DNA from 2 places in the Candidatus Pelagibacter sp. HIMB1521 genome. Region 1 is predicted to be linked to the other one. Evidence: riboswitches for the same ligand, from Rfam matches in the RefSeq annotation. Region 1 holds a riboswitch; the other holds the start of a gene.

Region 1 (3,180 bases):
TCAATACCATTTAACAGTTTAGGATTAAATTTTACGATTTTAGGTAATTTTTTTTTTGACAGAGATTTATCATAATTAGAAATATTTTTTCCAACAGACGAGTTTCCACATAGATATTTAATATTAATATATTTATGGTTAATTAATAACTTAATTAATTGAACACCAATATATCCTGTAGATCCGGCAACTAATGCATTAAGCTTAGGCATTTTTTATTATAGCAGTTTAAATTGTAAAAAAAATTATCTTTTAGAAAACTGGAAGCTTCTTCTAGCTTTTCTTCTACCAGGTTTTTTTCTCTCAACAGCTCTAGAATCTCTGGTTGTAAGCTTTTCAGTTTTCAATGTTGTTTTTAAATTTTCATCAAAGAGAACCAAAGCTTTAGAAATACCATGAACCATTGCTCCAGCTTGACCTGTAGGTCCGCCACCTTTTACACTACATCTAACATCATAATCTGTAGCTTGATTTATAATTTCAAAAGGCCTTGTAATTTGCATTTTGTGAATTTCATCAGCAAAATACTCATTATATAATTTGCCATTAACATAAATTTTACCAGAACCTTTTTTTAACCAAACTTTTGCTATTGAAGTTTTTCTTCTACCTGTCGCGTACTTACTATCTTTAAAGTCTAACTTTAATTTAGGAGTTTTTGTGTTTGATTGTACGTTTTCCATATTAATTTCTTGCAATGTTTTTATTGTTTAGTTTATCTAATTCTATAACTTTTGGGTTTTGTGCAGCATGTGGATGCTCACTTCCTGAATAAATTTTTAATTTTGTTAGTTGTTTTCTACCCAAAACACCACCAGGCAACATTCTTTTAACTGCTAATTTCAAAGTTTCTCCAGGTTTTTTTTCATGAAGTTTTTCTGGTGTGGTAACTTTAATTCCACCAGGATGTCCTGTGTGTCTATAGTACTTTTTGTTTTGAAACTTCTTGCCAGTAAATTTTGCTTGTTCGATATTTTTTACTACAACAAAATCTCCATCATCCATGTGAGGTGTATAAGTAGTCTTATTTTTGCCTCTAATAATATTAGATACAACAGTCGCTAATCTTCCAACAACTGCATTTTTTGCGTCTATCTCGTACCAAGACGAAGTAACTTGATCTTTTTTTGTGAATTTTGTCATTGTGCGAGGATTAATACTATTAAATTATTCAAAGTCAATTTTATATTTAGCTTGTAAAACATAACTAATATGCTATTTATCACTTGCCGATTTGATCCTATTGCGGGCATAAAACTGCTAAAATGGAATTTTCATAAAATTATAATCGGTAGGTATTTGAACTGTATTGTGCGCCTTGCATAAAGCAAAAGCACTAAAAAAGGAGTAAAAATGAGTACAAAAAGAAATAATCCAGAAACTATTGCGATACATGGTGGAGACTACAGAAGTGATCCAGCTACAAATTCAGTAGCAGTTCCAATTTATAGAACAACCTCTTATCAATTTAATAACACTGAACATGCAGCTAATTTATTTGCGTTAAAAGAGTTTGGAAACATCTATACACGAATAATGAATCCAACTAACGATGTGTTGGAAAAGAGAATCGCTGCTCTTGAGGGTGGTCTTGCAAGTTTAACTGTAGCTTCTGGTCAAACAGCGTCTACTTTTGCAATATTAAACGTTGCTCAAGCCGGAGACAATATTGTTAGTTCAACAGATCTTTATGGTGGAACAGTTTCTTTATTTACGCATACTTTAAGTAAGCTTGGTATAGAAGTAAGGTATGCAGATCCGTCGGATCCAAAAAACTTTGAAAAAGCAATAGACGATAAAACTAGAGCTTTTTATGGAGAAACATTACCAAACCCATATTTAAGAGTTTTTCCAATTAAAGAAGTTTCGGATATTGGTAGAAAATATAACATTCCATTAATCTTGGATAACACTGCTGCCCCTGTAATTTGTAAACCAATTGAACATGGTGCTGCTGTGGTTGTTTATTCTTTAACAAAATATATAGCAGGTCATGGAACAGTAGTTGGAGGTGCACTAGTAGATGGTGGAAATTTTGATTGGACAGCAGATCCAAAAAGACAGCCACTATTTAATGAACCTGATGCAAGTTATGGAGGTGTTGTTTGGGGTAAAGCTGTGCCCGAATTAACAGGTGCAAATGTTGCTTTTGCAGTAAGAGCAAGAGTAACCTTGTTAAGAGATTTAGGATCAGCACTTTCACCAGATAATGCATTCGGCGTCATACAAGGACTTGAAACAGTTGCTTTAAGAATGAAACAACACTGTGATAATGCCGCAAAAGTTGTAGAGTACTTAAAAAATCATAAAGCTGTTGAGAGAGTAATTTATTCCACTGAACATAATGAAGAGATATCAAGTCGAGCAAAAAAATATCTGAAAAATGGTAATGGTGCTTTAGTTGGTATTGAATTAGCTGGTGGTATCGAAGCTGGTAAAAAATTCATTGAGGCTTTAAAAATGTTTTACCACGTTGCAAATATAGGTGACGCTAGAAGTTTAGCAATACACCCGGCAACAACTACTCACAGTCAATTAAATGAGGATGAATTGGCTGCTTCAGGTGTAACTCCTGGATATGTTAGACTTTGTATTGGTTTGGAACATATAGATGATATCATCGATGATTTAGATCAAGCTTTAGACAAATCATCAAAAGGTAATTTAAAAGCAGTTAGTTAATTTTATTTATATGTCTACAAATAGAAATTAATTAATTTGTTTTTTATATTTTGAGATAAATATAAAATACAAAGTTGAAAGTATTATCAAAATAGAATTTATCTGGTGTAAAGATGCAAATAACATTTTTACTCCAGATAAAATAGTTATCACTCCAAGAAAAATTTGAAATGCCAAAGCCAAACCAATTACTGTGATGGGTTTGTATAATTTTTTGTTTCTAGTGTTAATTACCTTAAAGAGAATTAAGGTATAAAAGACGATAATTAAGTATGCTAAATTTCTATGTATAAATTGAACAATAGAGGGATTATCAAAAACTTTTAAATTCAAAAACTCTTTAAAACTACTATCATCGGGAAAATAATTAACTCCCATCAATGGCCAAGTGTTATAAATTTTACCAGCATCCATACCAGATACAAAAGCACCTATAATTAATTGCAAAAATAATAAAGATAAAAAAATTTTAAGTATAAAAAGATTAATAGAAATTGT
Region 2 (3,180 bases), on a different contig from region 1:
CTTTTAATTTGGGATGTCCCTTACTATATTTTTCCAATTTTAGCTTTAATTTGTAATATTATTGTAGTTTCTGGAAATTCTATAAATTTTTTAAAATCAAAGAATATTAATTTTAATTTACTTTATCCTTATTTAATTGGTTCTATACCTCTTGCTTTTATAGGAGCATCGATCTCTATTGAAAAAAATTTATTTGAAATTTTACTTTTCTTTATTTTAATATCAGCTGGAGTTTTTTTACTTATTGAAAGCAAATCCTTTAACAAACAAAAAATTGAAATTAAAAAAACACCCCTAGTTTTATCAATATTAATAGGATCAATAATTGGTTTAATGTCTGGTTTGGTTGGTATTGGTGGTGGGATATTTTTAAGTCCTATTTTATTTTTGATGAAAGCAGGGCTTCCAAAACATATAACAAGTACTGCATCCTTATTTATTTTAGTAAATTCAATTTTTGGCATAGGAGGACAATTAACAAAGGATATAGTCTTTAACGAATTTTTAAATTACTGGCCACTATTTATTGCTGTCTTAATTGGTGGCCAAATTGGAAGTTTTTTAAATATAAAATTCCTGTCTAATAAAATATTAGCTCTAATGACTGCATGTCTAGTAATTTTTGTTGCTATAAGAATGGGCATAACACTTATTGCATAAGTTGAATTAATTATTTTTTGATATATTTAATCTCTCATGAAAAATTTTAAACCATTTGGGCCTTCAATAGGAAAATCTAAAATTTCTAAAAAATTTTTAGAAAAACTTAACAAGGAAGTTGATACAAAAATCTTCTCAAAATCCAATGATTATAGTCCAAAATTAGCAAGTCAAATTAGAAAAGAAGTTCAAATTTCTAAAAATTTTATAAAAATAAATTTAGAAAAAGAATTAATAAAAAATATTAAAATTTTTCTAGCTAAAGAAAATATTAAAAAAATTAAAGAAATTAAAATTTTAAACCTGTGGGTCGTTAGCCAATACAAAAATGAGTATAATCCTATACATTATCATGAAGGAGACTTGTCAGGTGTTGGTTATTTAAAAATTCCAAAACGTATGACAAAAAATAAAAATGTTAAAAATAAAAAAATAAAAACCAATGGAACAATTGATTTTATTAATGGACAAAAAGCTTTTCTTTCAAAAAGTATTTTTAATTTGATACCAAAAACAGGTGATCTTTTAATATTTCCCAATTACTTAATGCATACAGCCTACCCATTTAATATTGAGGAAGAAAGAAGATCATTTTCTTTCAATGCTAAAATAATTTTTAATAAATAATTTACAAATTTAAATAATATTATATAAATCAATTTGCCGATTTGATCCTATTGCGGGCATAAACTGCTAAAATGGAAATTCCCAATAGATCTAATTAGCAAGGTAGTTGAACTATATTGTGCACCTGCATGTAGCTTAAGCACTAAAAAAGTGAGGATAAAATGAATAAAGATTTTTTTAAAACAACAAAAATTTTAGATGGTGGAATGGGTCAAGAATTATTGGCTAGAGGTATGGAACCCAAAGGAACTTTGTGGAGTGCAAATGCTTTAATTGAGGAAAAATACCACGACTTAATACTTAATATTCATAATGATTTTATTAAATCTGGAGCTGATGTAATTGTAACTACAACTTTTACAACGAGAAGAAAAAGATTGAGAGAAAATGGAATAGAAGATCAATTTAAATCCTTAAATCAGAAAGCGTGTGAAATTGCACAAAAAGCTAAATTAAATAATCCTCACATTAAGATTGCAGGAGGACTCCCACCTCAAGATTTGACATATGAAGAAGACAAGAGAAGTGAAAAAGAAATCACAAAAGATCATTTGGAATTAGCAGAAATACTAAACCCTTCAGTAGATTTTTTCTATTTTGATGTTTGGAGTAGTATCAAAGAAATTAGATGTGGAATAGAAGCTATTAAAAAATTTAATAAACCATACTTAGTTGGGGCTCATATTTCTGAAGGAAACTCTTTACCAAGTGGAGAAAAAATTTCTGCAATTAATTCAATAATTACTGAAAATTGCCTAGGAGTAATTCTAGCATGTGTTTCACCTGAAAATTATGAGAATAATTTAGATGAAATTCAAAAACTTAAAGTTCCATTTGGTTTCAAATTAAACGGATTTATCACAACTAAACCAAAAGGTGGTTATACTTCTCAGTATAAAGAAAATGATGGATCGAACCCCAATAGTTTTTTAGGTCAAAGAAAAGATTTAGATCCTGAAAAAATATCAATTTTTGCAAAAAAATTTAGAGAAAATGGTGCCACAATTCTTGGAGGATGTTGTGAAACTCGGCCATCACATATAGAGGCAATAAAAAAACACTATTTAAATTTTGTACCTTTTCTTACAAAATAGATACCTGTAGCAACTGCTACCAATGAAATTATAATTTTCGTTGTTATTAATTCTTTTAAAAAGATATAACTTAAAATGGTACCAAATATTGGAATTAAATAAGATACTTGAGATTGAAAAATTAAACCATTGTTAATTAAAATTCTAAATCTCAATAACCAAGCAATTCCAGTAGATACCAACCCAAGATAAATAACTGAAAAAGTAGAATCTAATCTTGGAACAGTTTTCCAAGGTTGTTCAATTAAACATACTAAAGGTAATAATATAATAGTAGCCCAAATCAAAATTGAACTGGTTACATTTTCATTTTTTTTCTTACTTATTTTTAATGTTAAAAGACCTCCAATTACATAACAGGTAGCACCCAACAAAATTAATAATGCTGAAGTAAAGTTATTTTCATTAATTAATAAATTATCTGAAAATAAATAAACTATTCCTGAAAATCCAATTAGAACTCCTGTTGTTCTAATTAAATTAAATTTTTCATTTTTGGTGTAAAAATGTCCTAATACTACTGAGCTAAGTGAAGTTGATGACATTAAAATTGCTGCCAAGTTACTTTGAACAGATTTAACTCCATATGCTATTAAAAAAAATGGAGCTACTAAATTTATAAATCCAATCATTGCAAACCAATACCAATCTTTTGAAAATGCCTCGATTTTAATTTTTTTGTAAAAGCAAAGTAGTAGAACTGGAATTGAACCAAAAAAAACTCTTAGAAATGCAATCGTAACAGGTCCAAATGAATAGGTTGCAATTTTAATATTAAAAAAAGCAGATGCCCAAATTA

What was found. A riboswitch is a leader RNA that binds a small molecule or an ion and turns the genes downstream of it on or off. The one in region 1 is predicted to bind S-adenosylmethionine.
Region 2: linked by a shared signal. The riboswitch ahead of ACTTA5_RS02930 (homocysteine S-methyltransferase family protein) and the one ahead of ACTTA5_RS07350 (O-acetylhomoserine aminocarboxypropyltransferase/cysteine synthase family protein) in region 1 are both predicted to bind S-adenosylmethionine.

The regions. Positions count from the first base shown of each region.
Region 1 covers NZ_JBNAIZ010000020.1:3,386-6,565, reverse strand. The annotation lists gene argC (N-acetyl-gamma-glutamyl-phosphate reductase) at 1-212, opposite strand, end outside; gene rpsI (30S ribosomal protein S9) at 246-683, opposite strand; gene rplM (50S ribosomal protein L13) at 685-1,143, opposite strand; SAM riboswitch class V at 1,285-1,351, shown strand; gene ACTTA5_RS07350 (O-acetylhomoserine aminocarboxypropyltransferase/cysteine synthase family protein) at 1,354-2,682, shown strand; gene ACTTA5_RS07345 (COX15/CtaA family protein) at 2,710-3,180, opposite strand, start outside.
Region 2 covers NZ_JBNAIZ010000005.1:81,517-84,696, forward strand. The annotation lists gene ACTTA5_RS02920 (sulfite exporter TauE/SafE family protein) at 1-660, shown strand, start outside; gene ACTTA5_RS02925 (putative 2OG-Fe(II) oxygenase) at 697-1,287, shown strand; SAM riboswitch class V at 1,379-1,441, shown strand; gene ACTTA5_RS02930 (homocysteine S-methyltransferase family protein) at 1,449-2,381, shown strand; gene ACTTA5_RS02935 (DMT family transporter) at 2,348-3,180, opposite strand, start outside.